DNA from 3 places in the Streptomyces sp. NPDC032721 genome. Region 2 is predicted to be linked to each of the others. Evidence: predicted binding sites of a transcription regulator. Region 2 holds the regulator's gene; each other region holds the start of a gene.

Region 1 (7,540 bases), on a different contig from region 2:
AGGACGTCGTCCCGGTGGACCACCCGGGCGCCCGCCCCGGCCGCCGCCCGCGCCGTGCCGTCGGTCGAGCCGGAGTCGATCACCACCAGTTCGTCCACCAGGGGGACGCCCCCGCCCCCGGCCTCCGGGCCCATCAGGTCCCGTCGGATATCGGCCACGATCCGGCCGACCGTCGCCTCCTCGTTCAGGGCGGGCAGGACGACGCTGACACTCTGGGCGCGGGCCGCCTTCGCGGCGAGCAGCCGGTCCAGCGGGCGGTCGGCGGCGGTCCAGGACCGCGTGCCCAGCCAGCGCTCCACCTCTTCCAGCACGCCCGTCACTCCCGACTCTGTGATCCATCTCGCGGTCCGGACGGCTGTCTCAAGCGCCCGGGGGTTCGGTTACAGTCTTGAACAACGCGGACGACCGTCGCATGTCGGGGTCGGTGCCGCGCACAAATACCCGGGCCGCTCACGCGGGCGCCCGGAGTCATAGCGCTCATCCAGAGGGACAGAGGGAAACGGCCCGTTGAAGTCCCGGCAACCCCCCGACCGACCGCGAGGTCAGGTCCGGAAGGTGCCAATTCCGTCTCGTGGCGAAAGCCGTCACGGGGAAGATGAGGAAGGACCTCGCCATCATGGCTGTGCAGACCACCGCAACCACCACCTCCGTGGACCTCGGCCCCGCCGCCGCGCTGTCCTGCCGCGAGTGCGGCGAGCGTTTCGCGCTCGGCCCGATCTTCGCCTGCGAGCTGTGTTTCGGCCCGCTGGAAGTCGCGTACGACCTGCCCCTGGGCGACCCCGAAGCGCTGCGCAAGCAGATCGAAGCGGGCCCGCAGAACATCTGGCGCTACGCGCCGCTGCTGCCCGTCCCCGCCGACGTCGCCGACAAGCCCAACATCGCCCCCGGCTGGACCAAGCTGGTCAAGGCCGACAACCTCGCGCGTGAACTCGGCGTCGAGCCGGGCAAGTTGTTCGTCAAGGACGACTCCGGCAACCCGACGCACTCCTTCAAGGACCGCGTCGTCGCGCAGGCCCTGGAGGCCGCCCGCGCCTTCGGGTTCACCACGCTCTCCTGCTCCTCGACCGGCAACCTCGCGGGCGCCGTCGGCGCCGCGGCGGCCCGGGCCGGCTTCCGCTCCTGCGTGTTCATCCCGCACGACCTGGAGCAGGGCAAGGTCGTCTCTGCCGCCGTCTACGGTGGCGAGCTCGTCGCCATCGAGGGCAACTACGACGACGTGAACCGCTTCTGCTCCGAGCTCATCGGCGACCCGCTGGGCGAGGGCTGGGGCTTCGTCAACGTGAACCTGCGGCCGTACTACGGCGAGGGATCCAAGACGCTGGCGTACGAGATCTGCGAGCAGCTCGGCTGGCAGCTGCCCGACCAGCTCGTCATCCCGATCGCCTCGGGCTCCCAGCTCACGAAGATCGACAAGGGCCTCCAGGAGCTGATCAAGCTCGGCCTGGTCGAGGACAAGCCCTACAAGATCTTCGGCGCCCAGGCGGAAGGCTGCTCGCCGGTGTCCGTGGCCTTCAAGGCCGGCACGGACGTGGTGCGCCCGCAGAAGCCGAACACCATCGCCAAGTCGCTGGCCATCGGCAACCCGGCGGACGGCCCGTACGTCCTGGACATCGCCCGCCGGACCGGTGGCGCGGTGGAGGACGTGAACGACGAGCAGGTCGTCGAGGCGGTCAAGCTGCTCGCGCGCACCGAGGGCATCTTCGCGGAGACCGCGGGCGGTGTGACGGTGGGCGTCACGAAGAAGCTGATCGAGAACGGCCTCATCGACCCGGCCCTGACCACCGTGGTGCTCAACACCGGCGACGGCCTGAAGACCCTCGACGCGGTGGCCCCGACCACGGGTCCGACCGCGACCATCCGGCCGAACCTGGACGCGTTCCGCGACGCCGGCCTGGCACGCTGAATCACCCCCGTAACGGAAGGCAGAAACACCATGAGCGTCAAGGTCCGCATCCCCACCATCCTCCGTACGTACACGGGCGGTGAGTCCGAGGTCGCCGCCGAGGGCGCGACCCTCGCGGAGGTCATCGCCGACCTGGAGAAGAACCACACCGGCATCGCCGCCCGCGTCCTGGACGACCAGGGCAAGCTGCGCCGCTTCGTGAACGTCTACGTGAACGACGACGACGTGCGCTTCGAGAGCGGCCTGGAGACGGCCACTCCGGACGGCGCCGGCATCTCGATCATCCCGGCCGTCGCCGGCGGCTGAGAACCGCTTCCGCGGAAGCGCACAGGGGGCGGGAGACCGTCCCCAACGCGCCCCTCGTTAACCCAAGTTGCCCCCTCCGCTCACAAGCGGAGGGGGCAATTCTGCATGGTTGAAAGAGGTAGAGTAGGGGAAGCCCCTCCGCTCGCCCGTGCCCCGTGCATATGAGAACGCGACAAGATGGGGCTTGCGAGTTCGAGCCTTTTGTTGCCGAATCGCACATTATGTCCGGCCCGACTTGCCCTGGAATCCGGGCAGTTGACCGTTCCGGCCTTTCGAGCCTGCCCAGAATTCTCGTCCAATTGACCTGTTGCAGAGGGCAGTTGGGCGGATACATTCAGCCGCGGTCGACGCGCTACGGCGCACATCCACCGCGTTCCTGTCGGCGGGTGGGGTCTGACCCGGGGTCGCGAAGTGCGGCCTCGCGCAAGGGCCAGTAATAGGGGAGTTAGGCATGGCTCAGGGCACCGTCAAGTGGTTCAACGCGGAGAAGGGGTACGGCTTCATCGCGGTCGACGGTGGTGCGGATGTTTTCGTCCACTACAGCGCGATTCAGATGGACGGCTACCGCACCCTTGAAGAAGGTCAGCGAGTCGAGTTCGAGATCTCGCAGGGCCAGAAGGGTCCGCAGGCGGACATGGTCAAGCTCGCCGTCTGATCTCGGCGCGATCGGCCACCGACGCACACTTCAGCGACTTGTGTAAGCACTCACGCACCTAGGGTCCGTGTCCCCTCACAGGGGTACGGGCCCTTGGTGCGTTTGGCGTACGGGGGTCCGTGCGGGCCGGGATCTGTGGTAGCCGCTTGCACTCGCCCATGCCGAGTGCTAATCATTGGCGTTAGCACTCTCCCAGTGAGAGTGACAGAACTTGGACCAGGTTCGGTGAGGCCCACGGGGTCGGGGGTAAGGAATCCTCCGCCTTTCGGGCCGTCCGTCGCGGGCAGCGAACCCCCGGTCCGGAGAAATCCACCCCGTCCTGGGAGGACCACTTCACATGGCCAAGATCATCGCGTTCGACGAGGAGGCCCGGCGCGGCCTCGAGCGTGGCATGAACCAGCTCGCCGACGCCGTCAAGGTCACCCTTGGCCCCAAGGGCCGCAACGTCGTCCTTGAGAAGAAGTGGGGCGCCCCCACGATCACCAACGACGGTGTCTCCATCGCGAAGGAAATCGAGCTGGAGGACCCGTACGAGAAGATCGGCGCCGAGCTCGTCAAGGAGGTCGCGAAGAAGACGGACGACGTCGCCGGTGACGGCACGACGACCGCGACCGTCCTCGCGCAGGCGCTGGTCCGTGAGGGCCTCCGCAACGTCGCCGCGGGTGCCAACCCGATGGCCCTGAAGCGTGGCATCGAGAAGGCCGTCGAGGCCGTCTCCGCCGCACTCCTGGAGCAGGCGAAGGATGTCGAGACCAAGGAGCAGATCGCTTCGACGGCCTCCATCTCCGCCGCCGACACCCAGATCGGCGAGCTCATCGCCGAGGCGATGGACAAGGTCGGCAAGGAAGGCGTCATCACGGTCGAGGAGTCGCAGACCTTCGGCCTGGAGCTTGAGCTCACCGAGGGCATGCGCTTCGACAAGGGCTACATCTCGGCGTACTTCGCGACCGACATGGAGCGCATGGAGTCGGCTCTCGACGACCCGTACATCCTGATCGTCAACTCGAAGATCGGCAACGTGAAGGACCTCCTTCCGCTGCTGGAGAAGGTCATGCAGTCGGGCAAGCCCCTGCTGATCATCGCCGAGGACGTCGAGGGCGAGGCGCTCTCCACCCTGGTCGTGAACAAGATCCGCGGCACCTTCAAGTCCGTCGCCGTCAAGGCCCCGGGCTTCGGCGACCGCCGCAAGGCCATGCTGAACGACATCGCCATCCTCACGGGCGGCACGGTCATCTCCGAAGAGGTCGGCCTCAAGCTGGAGAACGCCGGTCTCGACCTGCTCGGCCGCGCCCGCAAGGTCGTCATCACCAAGGACGAGACGACCATCGTCGACGGTGCCGGTGACAGCGACCAGGTCGCCGGTCGCGTGAACCAGATCCGTGCCGAGATCGAGAACAGCGACTCGGACTACGACCGCGAGAAGCTCCAGGAGCGCCTGGCGAAGCTGGCCGGCGGCGTGGCCGTCATCAAGGCCGGTGCCGCCACCGAGGTCGAGCTCAAGGAGCGCAAGCACCGCATCGAGGACGCCGTTCGCAACGCGAAGGCCGCCGTCGAAGAGGGCATCGTCGCCGGTGGTGGCGTCGCCCTCCTCCAGGCCTCGGCCGTCTTCGAGAAGCTGGAGCTCACGGGCGACGAGGCGACCGGCGCCAACGCCGTGAAGCTCGCGCTGGAGGCCCCGCTCAAGCAGATCGCCGTCAACGGTGGTCTTGAGGGTGGCGTCGTCGTCGAGAAGGTCCGCAACCTCCCGATCGGTCACGGCCTGAACGCCGCGACCGGCGAGTACGTGGACATGATCGCCGAGGGCATCCTCGACCCGGCGAAGGTCACGCGCTCTGCCCTGCAGAACGCCGCCTCCATCGCCGCGCTGTTCCTCACCACCGAGGCCGTCATCGCCGACAAGCCCGAGAAGGCCGGCGCTGCCGCCCCGGGTGGCATGCCGGGCGGTGACATGGACTTCTGATCGGCCCCTCCGGCTGATCGCCAGTCCTTCGCACGAACCGAGGGCGGTACTTCCCTTCACAGGGGGGTACCGCCCTCGGGCGTTCGTGTGTGCGGTGCGTTCGGTGTGGTGGCGTCAGACTCCGGCGGGCTGTTTCGGTGTGTCTGCGGGGTCCGTGGGGGGTGTGGAGCCTGCGATCGGGGCCATTGCCGCGTCCGCTGCCGGGGCGTTCAGTTCCGTCAGCATCGACTTGGTGAAGCCGAAGTAGTACGTGGCGAGGAAGCCGACCGCGTAGCCGACGAACAGGCCGCCCGCGTAGACGGCGATCGTGGTGCCCAGGCCGTGGTTGCCCTGGAGGAGCGGGAACAGGGCCCAGCCGGACGGGCCGATGGCCGTCGAGCCGACCTTGTCGCCGAGCATCGAGAAGAGGCCGACGAACGCGCCGCCCGCGGCGCCGCCCGCGCACGCCGTGATGAAGGGGCGGCCGAGCGGGAGCGAGACACCGTAGATGAGCGGCTCGCCGACGCCCAGGATGCCGGCCGGGAGGGCGGACTTGATGGTCTTGCGGAGGGAGTGGTTGTTCTTCAGGCGCATGAACACCGCAACCGCGCAGCCGACCTGGCCCGCGCCCGCCATCGCCAGGATCGGGAGCAGGACGGTGAAGCCCTGCTGCTCGATGAGGGTGGTGTGGATGGGGATCAGGGCCTGGTGCAGGCCGAGCATGACCAGCGGGAGGAAGAAGCCGCCGAGGACCAGGCCCGCGAAGGCGCCGGTGTGGGCGAGCAGCCAGTCCGCGCCCGTACCGATGGCGGTGGAGATCTCACCGGCGACGAACATCAGGCCGAAGATGGTGACCAGGCCGGAGATCAGGACGGTCAGGGTCGGGGTGACCAGCACGTCGAGGGATTCGGGGACCCAGCGACGGCACCACTTCTCGATGTACACGGCGAGGACCGCCGCGCCCAGCGCGCCGAGCACACCGCCCTGGCCGGGGGAGAGGGTCTGGCCGAAGACGTCGATCTTGGCGACGCCCGCGAAGACGATGATGGAGGCGACCGCGCCGCCCAGGATCGGCGTACCGCCGAACTCCTTCGCCGTGTTGAAGCCGACGAAGACGGCGATCAGTGCCATGAAGCCGGAGGCGATGGCGGCCAGGGCCGGGGTGATGCCCGGCAGCCAGCCCAGGTTGATGAGCAGGCCGTTGAGTCCGGCGATGATGCCGCAGCCGATCAGGGCCGGGATCAGGGGTACGAAGATGTTCGCGACGCGGCGCAGGAACAGCTTGAACGGGGTGGCGTTCTTGGCCTTCTGGGCGGCCTTGATCGCGGCGCCCTGAGCTGCCAGCTCCTCGGCGGAGGGGGTGTGGTCCGGGGCGTCCCCCGCGGCGGGCGTGCCCGTGCTTTTCTGTTCCTCGATCAGTTTTTCGAACTCCGGGGTGACGCGGGCGACCGTCCCCGGCCCCAGCACGATCTGGTACGTGTCGTCCTCGACCACGCCCATCACGGCGGGCAGCGCCTTCAGCGCCTCGTCCTGGACGAGTGAGCGGTCGCGCAGACCCAGCCGGAGGCGGGTCATGCAGTGGGCGGCCGTCTCTACGTTGTCGGCGCCTCCGACGAGCGGAAGGATCGCGGCTGCGGTGGCGCGGTTCTTGTTTTCCGTGGTGCTCATGGTGCGTGGCCTTGCTGTGCGGGGGGTGGGGGAGTCCGCCGTCAGGCGGTGGAGGTGCGGGTGCGGGCGGCCGTCAGGGCGGCGCGCAGGTGGCCGTGCGCGTCATCGAGCAGGGCCTTGGCATCGGGGCCCTCGACGTCGCCGAGGATCACCAGGATCGCGTTCTTCACCTCCCCGTCGGTGGCGGCGAGGGCGGCCTCGATCTCCGCGTCGGCCGCGCCGGTGGCGAGGCCGACGATGCGCCGCGAGCGGGCGCGCAGCTTCTCGTTGGAGGCGCGGACGTCGACCATGAGGTTTCCGTAGGTCTTGCCGAGCCGGATCATGGTGATCGTCGAGATCATGTTGAGCACCAGCTTCTGGGCGGTGCCCGACTTCAACCGGGTGGATCCGGTGAGGAGTTCGGGGCCCACGACGACCTCGATGCCGTGGTCGGCGGCGGCGGCCAGCGCGCTGTCCGCGTTGCAGGACAGGCCCGCGGTGAGCGCGCCCAGGCTGCGGGCGTGCTCGACGGCGCCGATGGCGTACGGGGTGCGTCCCGAGGCGGAGATGCCGATGACGGTGTCGTCGGCGGTGAGCTTCAGCGCGTCCAGGTCCTCGCGGGCCAGCTCCTTGCTGTCCTCGGCGCCCTCGACGGCCTTGACCATGGCGGAGGGGCCGCCCGCGATGAGCCCGACGACCTCGCTGGGGTCGGTGTTGAAGGTGGGCGGGCACTCGCTGGCGTCCAGCACGCCGAGGCGTCCCGCCGTACCGGCACCGGCGTAGATCAGCCGGCCGCCGCGCGACATGCGGTCCGCGATGCCGTCGATGGCGGCGGCGATCTGCGGGAGCTTCGCGGCGACAGCGGCGGGCACGGTGGCGTCCTCGCCGTTCATCAGGGCGGCCAGCTCGGCGGTGGGCAGCTGGTCGATCTCGGCGAGCTCGGGGCGGAAGGCCTCGGTGGTCAACGTGGCGAGCTGGGCGCGGAGTTCACCGTAGGTCTGGTCGTCGGTGGCAGTCATCAGGGCGCGGCTCTCTCTGGTGGTACGGGGCGGGGGAGGGTACGGGCGGGGGTTACGGGGCCGGATCAGCG
Region 2 (7,540 bases):
GAGGTCACCACGGAGGCCAATCCGGAGTCGGTGGATCCGGCGTATCTGTCGGAGCTGCGCGAGGGCGGCTTCAACCGGGTGTCGTTCGGCATGCAGAGCGCGCGGCCGCACGTACTGAAGATCCTGGACCGTACGCACACCCCGGGCCGCCCCGAGGAGTGCGTCGCGGAGGCGCGGGCCGCCGGGTTCGACCATGTGAACCTGGACCTGATCTACGGCACCCCGGGGGAGTCCGACGCCGACTGGCAGGCCTCCCTGGACGCGGCCGTCGGGGCGGGCCCCGACCACGTCAGTGCGTACGCGCTGATCGTCGAGGAGGGCACCCAGCTGGCCCGGCGGATCCGGCGCGGCGAGGTCCCGATGACCGACGACGACGTGCACGCGGACCGCTACCTGATGACCGAGCAGGCCCTGTCGGCCGCCGGTTTCTCCTGGTACGAGGTGTCCAACTGGGCCACCTCCGAGGCGGGCCGCTGTCTGCACAACGAGCTGTACTGGCGCGGCGCCGACTGGTGGGGTGCGGGCCCCGGTGCGCACAGTCACGTCGGCGGGGTGCGCTGGTGGAACGTGAAGCACCCGGGCGCCTACGCACAGGCCCTGGGCGACGGGCGCTCCCCGGGCGCCGGGCGCGAGGTGCTGTCGCAGGAGGACCGGCGGGTGGAACGGATCCTGCTGGAACTGCGGCTGGTGGAGGGCTGCGAACTGTCGCTGCTGAAACCGGCGGGACTGGCCGCCGCCGAGAAGGCGGTAAGGGGCGGGCTCCTGGAGGACGGTCCTTACGCGCAGGGGCGTGCGGTGCTGACGCTGCGCGGGCGGCTGCTGGCGGACGCGGTGGTGCGGGACCTGGTGGACTGAGCGGGCCCGGGCGGGCGGAGGGGGCCGAACGGGCGGAGAGTGTCGGGCGGGCGGAGAGGGGCCGGGCGGGCGGCGGACCAGGGTGCTGGTCCGCCTGCCTCTTGTCCGGTCTCTTCCCTTGCTTCCGTCTCTTCGGTTATTCGGCGGGTGCCGTCACGAAGTCGATCAGTTCCTCGACCCGGCCGAGCAGTTCGGGCTGCAGGTCGCGGTACGAGTGGACCTTGCCCAGGATGTGCTGCCAGGCCGCGCCCGTGTTCTCCGGCCAGCCCAGGGCGCGGCACACGCCCGTCTTCCAGTCCTGGCCGCGCGGGACCACCGGCCAGGCGGGGATGCCCACCGAGGAGGGCTTCACGGCCTCCCACACGTCGATGTACGGGTGTCCGGCGACCAGGACGTTCGCGTCCGTCACCGAGGCGGCGATGCGGGACTCCTTGGAGCCGGGCACCAGGTGGTCGACCAGCACGCCGAGCCTGGCGTCCGGGGCGGGGGCGAACCCGGCGACGATCGCGGGGAGGTCGTCGATGCCCTCCAGATATTCGACGACGACGCCCTCGATGCGCAGGTCGTCGCCCCAGACGCGTTCCACCAGTTCGGCGTCGTGCCGGCCCTCCACGTAGATGCGGCCCGCTCGCGCCACGCGTGCGCGCGCGTGCGTGACGGCGACGGAGCCGGAGGCGGTACGGGTGGGCCGGGCCGGGGCCGTGGCCGCCGTGGGCCGGACCAGGGTGACCGGCTTGCCCTCGTAAAGGAAGCCGGCCGGGGTCATCGGGAACACCCGGTGCTTGCCGAAGCGGTCCTCAAGGGTGACGGTGGGGCCCTCGGCGGTCTTCTCGGTGCGCATCACCGCACCGCAGAAGCCGGTGGAGACCTCCTCGACCACCAGGTCGGTCTCGGCGGGGAGTTCGGGGGCGGGCGTGGACTTCTTCCAGGGCGGGGTGAAGTCCGGGCTGTAGCTGCGCATTTGCCGAACGCTACAGGGGGGCGCGGCGCGGGTGTTCCCGATGGGGCGCAGCCAGGGGGTGAAGCTGGGCGGTGAAGTCAGGCGGGGAAACGCTCCGCCAGGGCGTCGCGTTGGGCGCGGAGGAAAGCGGCGTTCACCGTGGCGCCGTGGCCGGGGACGTACACGGCGCTCTCGCCGCCCAGGGCGAGCAGCAGGTCCAGGGCGGCGGGCCAGCGCGCCGGGACGGCGTCGGGGCCCGCCTGGGGTTCGCCGGACTCCTCGACGAGGTCGCCGCAGAAGACCACCTCGGGGCCGCCCTCCAGGCCCGGTACGAGGGCCACCAGGTCGTGCCCGCTGTGTGCGGGGCCCAGGTTGGCGAACAGGACGCTGCGGCCGCCGCCCAGGTCGAGGGTGCGCTCGTCGGAGACGAGGTGCTGCGGGGCGGCCAGGAGCTCGGCGGCTTCGATGGCGGCGCCGTGCTCCACCCCCTGCCGTGCCGCGTCCGTGGCGATCGACTCGCGCTCCGTGGTGAGCAGGATGTCCATGCCGGCGGCGGCGAGGACCTCCACGCCCGCGAAGACGCCCGTCCCCAGTACGTGGTCGAAGTGCGGATGGCTGAGCGCGATGTGCGTCACTCTGCGGCCCAGCAGCACCTCGGCCTGCATCCGCAGTTCCGCGCCCTCGCGCAGCGACGAACCGGTGTCGTACAGCAGTGCCCCGTGGGCCCCTGCCACCAGGCCGACAGTGGCGTCCCAGCCCGGCAGCCGGCGCCTGGCGACACCCGGAGCGAGACTTTCCCAGCCCGTATCAGCGCCCAGCTCTTCCCATCGCAAGTCCATACCGTGACGCTAGCGTGAGCAGCCGCCCTTGTTCGGTCGGCACCCCGCCGCCGTACACTGGCCCGGGGAAACGCTGGCACTCGTGCAGGGGGAGTGCCAGGCAGGGCAGCGGGGAACATGCCCCCCCATGACCGACCTGCACCAGGGAACAACACGGCTTGGAGGTGTGCGCGATGCTCAGTGAACGCAGACTTGAAGTGCTGCGCGCCATCGTCCAGGACTATGTCGGCACGGAGGAGCCCGTCGGCTCCAAGGCCCTCACCGAGCGCCACCAGCTCGGTGTGTCCCCGGCCACCGTCCGCAACGACATGGCGGCCCTGGAGGACGAGGGGTTCATCGCCCAGCCGCACACCAGCGCCGGGCGCATCCCCACCGACAAGGGCTACCGGCTTTTCGTCGACCGGCTGGCGGGGGTCAAGCCCCTGTCGACACCGGAGCGGCGGGCCATCCAGAACTTCCTGGACGCCTCCCTCGACCTCGACGACGTCGTCGCCCGTACGGTGCGGCTGCTCGCGCAGCTGACCCGGCAGGTGGCGGTCGTCCAGTACCCGTCCCTGACGCGTTCCACGGTGCGGCACGTGGAATTGCTCTCACTTGCCCCCGCGCGGCTGATGCTGGTGCTGATCACCGACACGGGGCGGGTCGAGCAGCGGATGATCGACTGCCCGGCGCCGTTCGGCGAGACGTCACTGGCGGATCTGCGGGCGCGGCTCAACAGCCGTGTCGTGGGCCGTCGTTTCGCCGATGTGCCGCAGTTGGTGCAGGAGCTTCCCGAGTCGTTCGACCCGGAGGACAGGGGAACCGTTTCGACGGTTCTCGCGACTCTTCTGGAGACGCTCGTGGAGGAGACGGAAGAGCGGCTGATGATCGGCGGCACCGCCAATCTCACACGCTTCGGCCATGACTTCCCGCTCACCATCCGCCCCGTACTGGAGGCGCTGGAGGAGCAGGTGGTTCTGCTGAAGCTGCTCGGTGAGGCGACCGAGTCCGGTATGACCGTACGTATCGGGCACGAGAACGCCCATGAAGGACTCAGTTCTACGTCCGTGGTCGCAGTCGGCTACGGTTCGGGCGACGAGGCAGTCGCCAAACTAGGCGTGGTCGGACCGACCCGCATGGACTACCCCGGAACGATGGGAGCGGTACGCGCAGTGGCACGTTACGTCGGACAGATCCTGGCGGAGTCGTAAGTGGCCACGGACTACTACGCCGTACTCGGCGTGCGCCGCGACGCTTCCCAGGACGAAATCAAGAAGGCGTTCAGGCGTCTTGCTCGTGAGCTTCACCCGGACGTGAATCCGGACCCGAAGACCCAGGAGCGCTTCAAGGAGATCAACGCCGCCTACGAGGTGTTGTCGGACCCGCAGAAGAAGCAGGTCTACGACCTCGGCGGCGACCCGCTGTCCGCTTCGGGCGGTGGCGGGGCCGGTGGCTTCGGCCAGGGCGGTTTCGGGAACTTCTCCGACATCATGGATGCCTTCTTCGGCACGGCCTCGCAGCGCGGACCGCGCTCGCGGACCCGCCGGGGCCAGGACGCCATGATCCGTCTGGAGATCGACCTCAACGAGGCGGCCTTCGGCACCACCAAGGAGATCCAGGTCGACACCGCTGTGGTGTGCACGACCTGCAGTGGCGAGGGCGCGGCCCCCGGCACCTCCGCGCAGACCTGTGACATGTGTCGCGGTCGCGGTGAGGTCTCGCAGGTCACCCGGTCGTTCCTCGGCCAGGTCATGACCTCGCGGCCCTGCCCGCAGTGCCAGGGGTTCGGCACGGTCGTGCCCACGCCGTGCCCGGAGTGCGCCGGTGACGGCCGCGTACGGTCGCGTCGCACGCTCACCGTGAAGATCCCGGCCGGTGTCGACAACGGCACCCGGATCCAGCTCGCGGGCGAGGGCGAGGTCGGCCCCGGCGGCGGCCCCGCCGGTGACCTGTACGTGGAGATCCACGAGCTGCCGCACCCGACGTTCCAGCGGCGCGGCGACGATCTGCACTGCACGGTGACCATCCCGATGACGGCGGGCGCGCTCGGCACCAAGGTGCCGTTGGAGACGCTCGACGGGGTCGAGGAGATCGACATTCGTCCGGGTACGCAGTCGGGCCAGTCGGTGCCGCTGCACGGGCGCGGTGTCACGCACCTGCGGGGCGGCGGCCGGGGCGACCTGATCGTGCACGTCGAGGTGCTCACCCCGACCAAGCTGGACCAGCAGCAGGAGGACCTGCTGCGCCAGCTGGCGAAGCTGCGCGGCGAGGAGCGCCCCCAGGGGCAGTTCCAGCCGGGACAGCAGGGGCTGTTCTCGCGGTTGAAGGATGCCTTTAACGGGCGGACCTGAGGTACGGCCGGGGGTCCGGGGGTTGTCCCCCGGGGGATGGGGTCAGCCGGGACAGCAGGGGCTGTTCTCGCGGCTGAAGGACGCGTTCAACGGGCGGACCTGAGGTTCGGGGCCGGGTGGCCCCGGGTGCCTGGGACGAATCGAACGGAGTGGGGCCGGACCTGGTGGTCCGGTCCCGCTCGTTTTCGATTCGGCGGGTCGGCCGTCGCGTGAAACTATGCGGGCATGTCTGTTACGTCCAGGGCGGTTCCCGCGCTCGCGGAGTTGTGCCGGCGTGGAATCGTCGCTGCGCCCATGGCCGGCGGGGTCTCCCGCCCCGAGCTGGCCGGTGCGGTCTCCGATGCCGGTGGGCTCGGTTTCCTCGCCGCGGGGTACAAGACCGCCGACGGGATGTACGAGGAGATCAAGCAGCTGCGCGCGCTGACGGCCAAGCCCTTCGGGGTCAACCTGTTCATGCCGCAGCCCGCCGGTGACCCGGCCGCCCTCGACCTCTACCGGCAGCAGCTCACCAGTGAGAGCGCCTGGTACGAGACGCCGATCGACGAGCAGGACGACCGGCGCGGCACCGACGACGGCTACGAGGCCAAACTGGCGCTCCTGGTGGACGATCCGGTGCCGGTGGTCTCCTTCACCTTCGGCTGCCCCTCCCGGGACGAACTCGACGCCCTCGCCCATGCGGGCACTTACACGGTGGTCACCGTGACCACTCCCGAAGAGGCGCAGGCCGCCGAGTGGGCCGGTGCGGACGCGGTGTGCGTCCAGGGCATCGAGGCGGGCGGCCACCAGGGCACCCACCGGGACGACCCGCAGACCGACGGCAGCAGCGGGCTCGGGCTGCTGTCCCTGGTGACGCAGGTCCGCGAGACCGTACAGCTGCCGGTGATCGCCGCGGGCGGGCTGATGCGCGGTGCGCAGATCGCCGCCGTACGAGCCGCGGGAGCGGACGCGGCGCAGCTCGGGACGGCGTTCCTGGCGTGCCCGGAGTCGGGTGCGCACGCGATGCACAAGCAGGCGCTGAAGAACCCTTTGTTCGTACGGACGGAACTCACGCGCGCGTTCTCCGGGCGGCCCGCGCGCGGACTGGTCAACCGTTTCATGCGCGAGCACGGCCCGTACGCGCCGTCCGCGTACCCCGAGGTGCACTTCATGACGGCGGGCCTGCGCAGGGCCGCCGCGCGCGTGGGCGACGCCCAGGGGATGGCGCTGTGGGCGGGACAGGGGCACCGGCTGGCGAGGGACCTGCCCGCCGGGCGGCTCGTGCAGGTGCTGGGCGCGGAGGCGGACTCGGCGTGGACGGAGATGGCTTTGAGGAGGTCGACGTCATGACGGCGCCGGTGTTCGTGGTGGAGAACGTGCCGCAGGGCGGCGAGTTCGTGCTGGAGGGCCCCGAGGGGCGTCACGCGGTGTCCGTGCGGCGGCTGCGGGCCGGTGAGGACGTCGTGCTCGCCGACGGCCTCGGCAACGGCGCCCAGGCCGTCGTGGTGGCCGCGGAGGGCAAGGACCGGCTCGTCGTGAAGGTGACCGGGACCCTCGTCGAGGACGAGCCCCGGCCGCGCATCACCGTCGTCCAGGCACTGCCGAAGGGCGACCGGGGGGAACTGGCCGTCGAGACGATGACCGAGACCGGGGTGGACGCCGTCGTGCCGTGGCAGGCGGCACGCTGCATCACCCAGTGGAAGGGCGAGCGGGGGGCGAAATCCCTCGCCAAGTGGCGGGCCACCGCCCGCGAGGCCGGGAAGCAGTCGCGCAGGCTCCGCTTCCCCGAGGTCGCCGACCTGATGAGCACCAAGCAGGTGGGGGCACTTCTGGCCACCGCTGACTTCGCCGCCGTCCTCCACGAGGACCGGGACGCCGACAGCGGCGCCCTCGCTGTGGCGGAGCTTCCCGGGGCGGGTGACATCGTGCTGGTCGTCGGGCCGGAGGGCGGGGTCTCGCCCGAGGAGCTCGCGGTGTTCGCGGCGGCGGGGGCGCAACCGTACCGGTTGGGCCGCAGTGTGCTCCGTACGTCCACGGCGGGAACAGCGGCCACCGCACTGCTGCTGGGGCGCACCGGACGGTGGTCCTGAAGGACGGTGGCCGGCGGACCGGCGGGGGCATCCTCACAGGGGGCTTCGACCAGGAAGAGAGAGTCATGGAACTCGCACAAGTACGGCTGCTGGTGTCCGACTTCGCCGCCTGCTACCGCTTCTACGGTGAAGTGCTCGGGCTGAAACCCCAGTCGGGGTTCGAGAACGGCCCCTACGAGAAGTTCTCGCTGTCGGTGGGGTCCGCCGGGATCGCCTTGCAGGACCGGGCGATGATGGCCGGGCTGCTGGGGGAGCTGGCCCAGGACCCGGCGGGGCACCGGTCGTTCGTGGTGCTGCGGGTCGACGACCTCGACCGGTACTGCGCGGAGATCACCGGGCGGGGTGCGGTGCTGGTGCACGGCCCGGCGGTGATGACCGAACGCATGCGGGCCGCCCACCTCAAGGACCCCGAGGGCAACCTGGTGGAACTCCAGGAGTGGCTGCTCCTCGGCGGCTGAACCCGCACCCGACCCGCCACCGGCCCCCGCGCCTGCCCCGAGAAGGCGCACA
Region 3 (7,540 bases), on a different contig from region 2:
ACCCCCGACCCCGCAGCCCCCCTCGGCGCACCCCCCGCCGCACCGCAGACCGACGCCCGGGGCGTACCGCTCAAGGCGTACAGCCGCTGGGGTCTGCCGAAGCCGCTGGCCCCGCTGCCGGCGAAGCCGGACCGTACTCCGGTCCTCAAGGCCTCCGGACCGCCCGTCGTCCTCGACCGGGTCCGGACCCGCGACAAGGTGGTCTTCCTGACCTTCGACGACGGGGCGGAGAAGGACCCCCGGTTCGTCGAGATGGTGCGGGAGTTGAAGCTGCCGATCAGCATGTTCCTGACCGACAGCGTCGCCGGGAGCGACTACGGCCACTTCAAGCAGCTCCGTGACGCGGGCGGCGGCACCATCCAGAACCACACCACCGGGCACGCGAACCTGCGCACCCTCCCGTACGAGGGCCAGCGCGCCCAGATCTGCGGCCAGCAGGACCGCCTCGCAGCCCAGTTCGGCGCCCGGCCCACCCTCTTCCGCCCGCCGTACGGCAACTACAACGCGGACACCGTGCGCGCGGCGGGCAGTTGCGGGGTGAAGGCGCTCGTCCTGTGGCGGGAGTCCATGCAGATCCACAACATGCAGTACGCCGAGGGCAAGCGCCTCAAGCCCGGCGACATCGTCCTCGCGCACTTCCGCGGCCCCAGTGAGCTCAAGGGGTCGACGATCACCGAGATGACCACCCGCATGCTCCGCCGCATCCAGGACCAGGGCTTCACGGTGGCCCGGCTGGAGGACTACCTCTAGGGCGCCCCGGCCCTCCCGCCCGGGCCCCGGCCCCCACTACCCGCCGGGGCAGTTGCAACTGCCTCCCGCGCTGCGGCAGACGCAGGTCGGCTGGAAGACGGGGGCAGGGTTGGGGTCGGGGTGGACGGTCCGCCAGGAGTGCGTGGCGCCGTAGACGGTGCCGATCGCGACCAGTACCGCCACCACGATCTGGACGGCGCCGGTGATCACCAGCCTGCCGCGCAGGCAGACCCAGCCGGTCACGAGGACGACCGCGGCCACGACGCCGAAGGTGATCACCGGGGCCCAGTCCACCGTCCTGAGCGACTCCGTGGGCATCGGCCCCGTGGACGTCCGCCGCTCCCCGAGTCCCGGCAGGGACCGGAAGACGAAGAACACGACCGTCCCGGCCAGTACGACCGCGTCCGCGACGAGGAACAGCACGGCCAGTGCCAGATCGCCCCACCGGCTCGGGCGGTCGCGATCGGGGTCGCGATCGGGGCCGCGATCCGGACGGCGGCCCTTCCTCCAGCGCGCAGACAGGGGAGGTGCGGAGTCGGATGCCATGGCTCGCACTGTCGTACGGAACCGGCGGGGCGGCCGGTGCGTTGTCCGTACCGAGACCCTTCCGGCCCCGTACCGCGACGTTCCCCGGCCCCGCTCCCCGCAAGGAATCCGTCACCCCCGGCGGTCCTCAATTGGCACTCCGCTTGACCGAGTGCTAACCGCGTCATAGTCTCGGCTCTGGCACTCACCACTGGAGAGTGCCAACACAGCGACGGGCAGGTCCGGCACCCGCGACGACGGATCCACCTGGTCGCCACCCCAGACTGTTAACCCCGTGAGATCTCCGAAGGGGGAGACCGGATCGTGACGACCGCAAGCTCCAAGGTTGCCATCAAGCCGCTTGAGGACCGCATTGTGGTCCAGCCGCTCGACGCCGAGCAGACCACGGCCTCTGGCCTGGTCATCCCGGACACCGCGAAGGAGAAGCCCCAGGAGGGCGTCGTCCTCGCCGTGGGCCCGGGCCGCTTCGAGAACGGCGAGCGCCTTCCGCTCGACGTGACCGTCGGCGACGTGGTGCTGTACAGCAAGTACGGCGGCACCGAAGTGAAGTACAGCGGCGAGGAGTACCTCGTCCTCTCGGCCCGCGACGTTCTCGCCATCGTCGAGAAGTAAGCAGGCCGGGAAGTAACTCACTTCCCGCATTTGTTGAACTGCGCCCCTGGCCCCCGCTCACACGCCGGGCGGCTGGGGGCGTATTTCATTTTGCGCAGTTCGTAATTCCGAGAGGACTTGAAAAGCTCCATGGCGAAGATCCTGAAGTTCGACGAGGACGCCCGTCGCGCCCTTGAGCGCGGCGTCAACAAGCTTGCCGACACCGTGAAGGTGACGATCGGCCCGCGCGGCCGCAACGTCGTCATCGACAAGAAGTTCGGCGCCCCGACCATCACCAACGACGGTGTCACCATCGCGCGTGAGGTCGAGCTCGACGACCCGTACGAGAACCTCGGTGCCCAGCTGGTGAAGGAGGTGGCGACCAAGACCAACGACATCGCGGGTGACGGTACGACCACCGCCACCGTGCTCGCCCAGGCGCTCGTCCGCGAGGGTCTGCGCAACGTAGCCGCGGGTGCCTCCCCGGCCGCCCTGAAGAAGGGCATCGACGCCGCGGTCAAGGCCGTGTCCGAGGAGCTCCTCGCGACCGCCCGCCCGATCGACGACAAGTCCGACATCGCCGCCGTGGCCGCGCTCTCCGCGCAGGACACCCAGGTCGGCGAGCTCATCGCCGAGGCGATGGACAAGGTCGGCAAGGACGGTGTCATCACCGTCGAGGAGTCCAACACCTTCGGCCTGGAGCTCGACTTCACCGAGGGCATGGCCTTCGACAAGGGCTACCTGTCGCCGTACATGGTGACCGACCAGGAGCGTATGGAGGCCGTCCTCGACGACCCGTACATCCTGATCCACCAGGGCAAGATCGGCTCGATCCAGGACCTGCTGCCCCTCCTGGAGAAGGTCATCCAGGCCGGTGGCTCCAAGCCGCTGCTGATCATCGCCGAGGACGTCGAGGGCGAGGCGCTCTCCACCCTCGTCGTCAACAAGATCCGCGGCACGTTCAACGCCGTGGCCGTCAAGGCCCCGGGCTTCGGCGACCGCCGCAAGGCGATGCTCGGCGACATGGCCACCCTCACCGGTGCCACCGTCATCGCCGAAGAGGTCGGCCTCAAGCTCGACCAGGCCGGTCTGGACGTACTGGGCACCGCCCGCCGCGTCACGATCACCAAGGACGACACGGTCATCGTCGACGGCGGCGGCAACGCCGAGGACGTCAAGGGCCGCGTCAACCAGATCAAGGCCGAGATCGAGTCCACGGACTCCGACTGGGACCGCGAGAAGCTGCAGGAGCGCCTGGCGAAGCTCGCCGGCGGTGTCTGCGTGATCAAGGTCGGCGCCGCGACCGAGGTCGAGCTCAAGGAGAAGAAGCACCGTCTGGAGGACGCCATCTCCGCGACCCGCGCCGCGGTCGAGGAGGGCATCGTCTCCGGTGGTGGCTCCGCGCTCGTCCACGCCGTCAAGGTCCTGGAGGGCAACCTCGGCAAGACCGGCGACGAGGCCACGGGTGTCGCGGTCGTCCGCCGCGCCGCCGTCGAGCCGCTGCGCTGGATCGCCGAGAACGCCGGTCTTGAGGGCTACGTCATCACCTCCAAGGTCGCCGACCTCGACGCCGGCCAGGGCTTCAACGCCGCCACCGGTGAGTACGGCGACCTGGTGAAGGCCGGCGTCATCGACCCGGTCAAGGTCACCCGCTCCGCGCTGGAGAACGCCGCTTCCATCGCCTCCCTGCTGCTCACGACCGAGACCCTGGTCGTCGAGAAGCCGGCCGAGGAAGAGGCCGACGCCGGTCACGGTGGCCACGGCCACTCCCACTGACCTCCGTCAGTAGCTGGTCGAACCGGTAGCTGGTCGAACCAGTAGCCGGTCGAACGCCGAGGCCCGGCGCCCCTTCGGGGGTGCCGGGCCTCGGTGCGTTTCACGCAGGGGCTACGCCGAGTGGCCGAGTACGTCCGGACGTACCGCCTCCGCGAAGGGGACCCCCGCCGCGTACCGCTCCAGCTCGGCCAGCGCGTGGTCGGCCATTCGGTGCAGCTCGTTGCCGAAGGACCCGGCCAGGTGCGGGGTGAGCAGCACGTTGGGCAGCGTGTAAAACGGCGAGCCGGGCGGCGGGACCTCGGGGTCCGTGACATCGAGTACGGCGTCCAGCCTGCCGGACTCCAGATGCGGGAGCAGCGCGGACTCGTCGACGAGGGAGCCGCGCGAGGTGTTGATCAGGGTGGCTCCGTCCGGCATGGCGGCGAGCTGGGCGGCGCCGATCATGTGCCGGGTCTCCGGGAGCTGGGGGGCGTGCACGGAGACGATCGTGCTGCGGGTGCACAGCGTCAGCAGGTCCGTCGGCTCGACGCCCAGGCGGGCCGCTTCGGCCGGGGTGACGTACGGGTCGTACAGCAGTGTGTGTACGTCGAAGGGGGCCAGCAGCTCGATGACGCGGCGGCCGATCCGGGAGGCGCCGACGATGCCGACGGTGCGGCGGTAGTTGCCGGAGGTGTGCAGGTCGGTGCGCCAGTCGTGGGCGGAGCCGTCGAGGCGGCGGTAGGTGCGGGCGGCCCTGGCGACGTGCTTTCCGGCGAACAGGATCGCGGCGAGGGTGTACTCGGCGACGGGCAGGGCGTTGGCCCCGGCGGCCGAGCTGACCGTGAGGCCGCGTTCCCAGCAGGCCGGGGTGATGTGGTGCTTGACCGATCCGGCCGCGTGCACGACGGCGCGCAGCTTCGGGGCCCGGGCCAGGACGTCGGGGGTGAGCGGGGTGGCGCCCCAGCAGGTGAGGAGCACCTCGGCCTCGGCGAGTGCCGCCGCGAACTCGGGGGCGTGCAGATCGTGGGCGACCAGGTGGGGGTCGGTGCGGGCGAGCTGGGCGAGGCGGGTCCGCTGGTCGTCGCTGAGCAGGCGTTTCGCGATGCCGGGGGCCATCGCGAGCAGGGTCGCGGGGCGATTGTCAGTGGCGTGGTGCATGGTGGAACTCGGGCTCCTCATCGGGTCGTTCGGCGCTAAGGAAGTGCCCGTCACTTGACGCTGCCGGCGGTGAGTCCGGCCTTCCAGTGCCGCTGGAGGGAGACGAAGGCGACGATCAGGGGGATGACGGCGAGGAGCGAGCCCGTGACGACCATCGGGAGGTACGTCGGCTCGGCGTGGGCGTTGGAGTTCCAGGAGTACAGGCCCAGGCTCAGCGGGAAGAGCTTCTGGTCCGAGAGCATCACCAGGGGGAGGAAGAAGTTGTTCCAGATCGCGGTGAACTGGAAGAGGAAGACGGTCACGAAGCCCGGCATGATCATGGGCAGCCCGATCGACACGAAGATCCGCAGCTCGCCCGCGCCGTCGATACGGGCGGCCTCCAGGGCCTCGTTGGGTATGTAGCCCGCGCTGAAGACCCGGGAGAGATAGACGCCGAAGGGGTGGACGAGGACCGGCAGCAGCACCGACCAGTAGGTGTTGACCAGGCCGATCTTGCTGGCGAGGAGGTACATGGGCAGGGCCAGGGCGGTGGTCGGCACCAGCACTCCGAGCAGCACCGTGGAGAACAGCTTCTCCTTGCCCCGGAAGGCGTACTTGTCGAAGGCGTAGCCCGCCGCGACGCTCACCAGCGAGCTGAGGACGGCCCCGACGCCCGCGTACAGGAGGGAGTTGGCGTACCAGCGGAAGTAGATGCCGTCGCCGTGCTCGGCCAGTGCGGAGAGGTTGGCGCCGAGGTCGAAGCCCTCGAAGGAGAACGCGTTGCCCGCGAGCAGTCCGCCGGCGTCCTTGGTGGCGGCGGTGAGCAGCCAGACCAGGGGGAAGAGCATGTAGAGGGTGGCCAGCACGAGTGCGCCGTTGACCGCCGTACGGGACAGCCAGCGGCTCGCGGGACCGGAGGGGGCGGTGGGGGAGACGGGAGTGACTCCTCCGGGGGTGGCTTCGGCGGCGGGGGAGACGGTCGTCGTCATACCGTGCTCTCCTTCGTGGTCTGCCGCGCGGCGGCCTTCTGCTGCTTGGGTTTGCGTCCCGCCGACAGCCGCGTCACCACGAACGACAGCAGTGCCGCCGTCAGGGCCAGGAGTACGGAGGCGGCCGCGGCGAGCCCGTAGTCGTTGCGGTCGAAGGCGGCGGTGTAGGCGTACATGTTCGGCGTCCAGGTGGAGGAGACGGCGGAGCCCGTCCCCTTGTTGAGGATCAGTGGCTCGGTGAACAGCTGGAGCGAGCCGATCACCGTGAACAGGGCGACCATCACCACGGAAGCCCTGATCAGCGGCACCTTGATGCTGAACGCGGTCCGCCAGGCCCCGGCCCCGTCCACCGTGGCCGCCTCCAGGACGGACCGGTCGACGGCCTGCAGTGCGGCGTAGAAGATCACCATGTTGTAGCCGAGCCACTCCCACAGCGCGATGTTCACCACCGAGGGCAGTGCGCCCGAGGGCGAGAAGAAGTCGAAGCCGATCCCGCCGGCCTCCATCGCGTCGACCACCGGGCTGAGCTGGGGCGTGTAGAGGTACACCCAGATCAGCGCGGCGATGATGCCGGGCACCGCGTGCGGCAGGAACAGGGCGAGCTGGAAGAACCGGCGTGCCCTGGCGAGTGCCGAGTCGAGCAGCAGCGCCAGAGCGAGGGCCCCGCCGATCATCAGCGGGATGTAGAGCAGGCAGTACCCGAGGAGTACGGCGAAGCCCTCGCGGAAGGCCGGATCCCCCAGTGCGGTGGTGTAGTTGCCGAGTCCGCTGAAGACGGTCTCGGCCCCGCCGAAGCCCAGCCCCGACTGCTTCTCGCTGAAGAGGCTGAGCCAGACCGCGTATCCGATCGGCACCACCATCACCAGCACGAACAGTACGAAGAAGGGGGTCAGGAGGAGGGTGGCGGCGGCATTGGTGCGGGCTTTGGCGCCCGAGCGGGTCCGGGCGGCCGGGCGGCCCTTGGCGCCCGGGCGGTCCCCGGTGCCCGGGCGGGCCCGGCCGCCGGCCGGGGGTCCGGCCTTCGTGGTGGTCATGGTGCTGCTCAGCCCTCTACCTTCAGCCCGCGCTTCTTCAGCTCGGCGACGGTGGCGTCGTGCCCGGCCTTGACCGCGTCGGCGATGGTCGTGCCGCCGCCGGAGACCTTGCCGAACTGGTCCTTGATGATGCTGTTGGTGGTGCCGGTGCTCGGGCCCCACGACCAGTTCGGGTTGATCGACGTACCCGCGTCCTCGAAGACCCTGTAGATGTCCTGGCCGCCGTAGAACTTCGCGTCGAAGGCCTTCTTCGCGACCGGCCGCAGCTCGGTCGCCGCCGGGAACGCGCTCGAAGTGCCGGACGCGATACGGGCCTTGACGCCCGCCTCGGTCGTCGTCATCCACCGGGCGAACTCGACCGCCGCCTTGGCCTTCTTGCTGCTCTTGGTCACCGCGAAGGTCGAGCCGCCGAGCATTCCGCTGGCCGCCTTGCCGTCCCAGCTCGGCATCGGGGCCACCGCCCACTTGCCGTCCTGCTCGGCGAGGGTGCCCTTCAGCACGCCCGCGCCCCAGGCCGCGCCGAGGTAGCCGACGGTGCCGCCGCTCTTGAGGGAGTTGGTCCACTCCGGGCTGAAGGAGGCGTTGTTGCGGATCAGGTCGTCGTCCAGGAGCTTCTGCCAGTACGCGGAGACCTTGGCGGTCGCGGCGTCGGTGGTGTTCACCTTCCAGGTGTCGCCCTCGGCCTTGAACCACTGGGCGCCCGCCTGCCAGGCCATCGCCTGGAAGGTGGTCGGGTCG

Evidence for each region. The regulator HrcA, encoded in region 2, represses chaperone genes, less so after heat shock. The targets are predictions, from matches to a motif close to TTNGCACTCNGNNNNNCNGAGTGCNAA.
Region 1: a site for HrcA is predicted at 3,010-3,036, ahead of groL (chaperonin GroEL). Genes of this name have one in related genera too.
Region 3: a site for HrcA is predicted at 1,428-1,454, ahead of groES (co-chaperone GroES). Genes of this name have one in related genera too.

The regions. Positions count from the first base shown of each region.
Region 1 covers NZ_JBVIMX010000024.1:126,309-133,848, forward strand. Annotated here, with positions in the region: gene ACZ5PB_RS37030 (glucosyl-3-phosphoglycerate synthase) at 1-311, opposite strand, end outside; SAM riboswitch class I at 475-602, shown strand; gene thrC (threonine synthase) at 617-1,903, shown strand; gene ACZ5PB_RS37040 (MoaD/ThiS family protein) at 1,934-2,209, shown strand; gene ACZ5PB_RS37045 (cold-shock protein) at 2,661-2,864, shown strand; gene groL (chaperonin GroEL) at 3,202-4,824, shown strand; gene ACZ5PB_RS37055 (PTS transporter subunit EIIC) at 4,939-6,471, opposite strand; gene murQ (N-acetylmuramic acid 6-phosphate etherase) at 6,513-7,469, opposite strand; gene ACZ5PB_RS37065 (MurR/RpiR family transcriptional regulator) at 7,535-7,540, opposite strand, start outside.
Region 2 covers NZ_JBVIMX010000002.1:267,847-275,386, forward strand. Annotated here, with positions in the region: gene hemW (radical SAM family heme chaperone HemW) at 1-855, shown strand, start outside; gene ACZ5PB_RS07370 (DUF3097 domain-containing protein) at 992-1,816, opposite strand; gene ACZ5PB_RS07375 (MBL fold metallo-hydrolase) at 1,894-2,634, opposite strand; gene hrcA (heat-inducible transcriptional repressor HrcA) at 2,808-3,824, shown strand; gene dnaJ (molecular chaperone DnaJ) at 3,825-4,964, shown strand; gene ACZ5PB_RS07390 (nitronate monooxygenase) at 5,190-6,290, shown strand; gene ACZ5PB_RS07395 (16S rRNA (uracil(1498)-N(3))-methyltransferase) at 6,287-7,030, shown strand; gene ACZ5PB_RS07400 (VOC family protein) at 7,096-7,488, shown strand.
Region 3 covers NZ_JBVIMX010000012.1:248,671-256,210, forward strand. Annotated here, with positions in the region: gene ACZ5PB_RS25845 (polysaccharide deacetylase family protein) at 1-750, shown strand, start outside; gene ACZ5PB_RS25850 (DUF6234 family protein) at 787-1,296, opposite strand; gene groES (co-chaperone GroES) at 1,600-1,908, shown strand; gene groL (chaperonin GroEL) at 2,038-3,663, shown strand; gene ACZ5PB_RS25865 (hydroxyacid dehydrogenase) at 3,775-4,800, opposite strand; gene ACZ5PB_RS25870 (carbohydrate ABC transporter permease) at 4,851-5,768, opposite strand; gene ACZ5PB_RS25875 (carbohydrate ABC transporter permease) at 5,765-6,802, opposite strand; gene ACZ5PB_RS25880 (ABC transporter substrate-binding protein) at 6,811-7,540, opposite strand, start outside.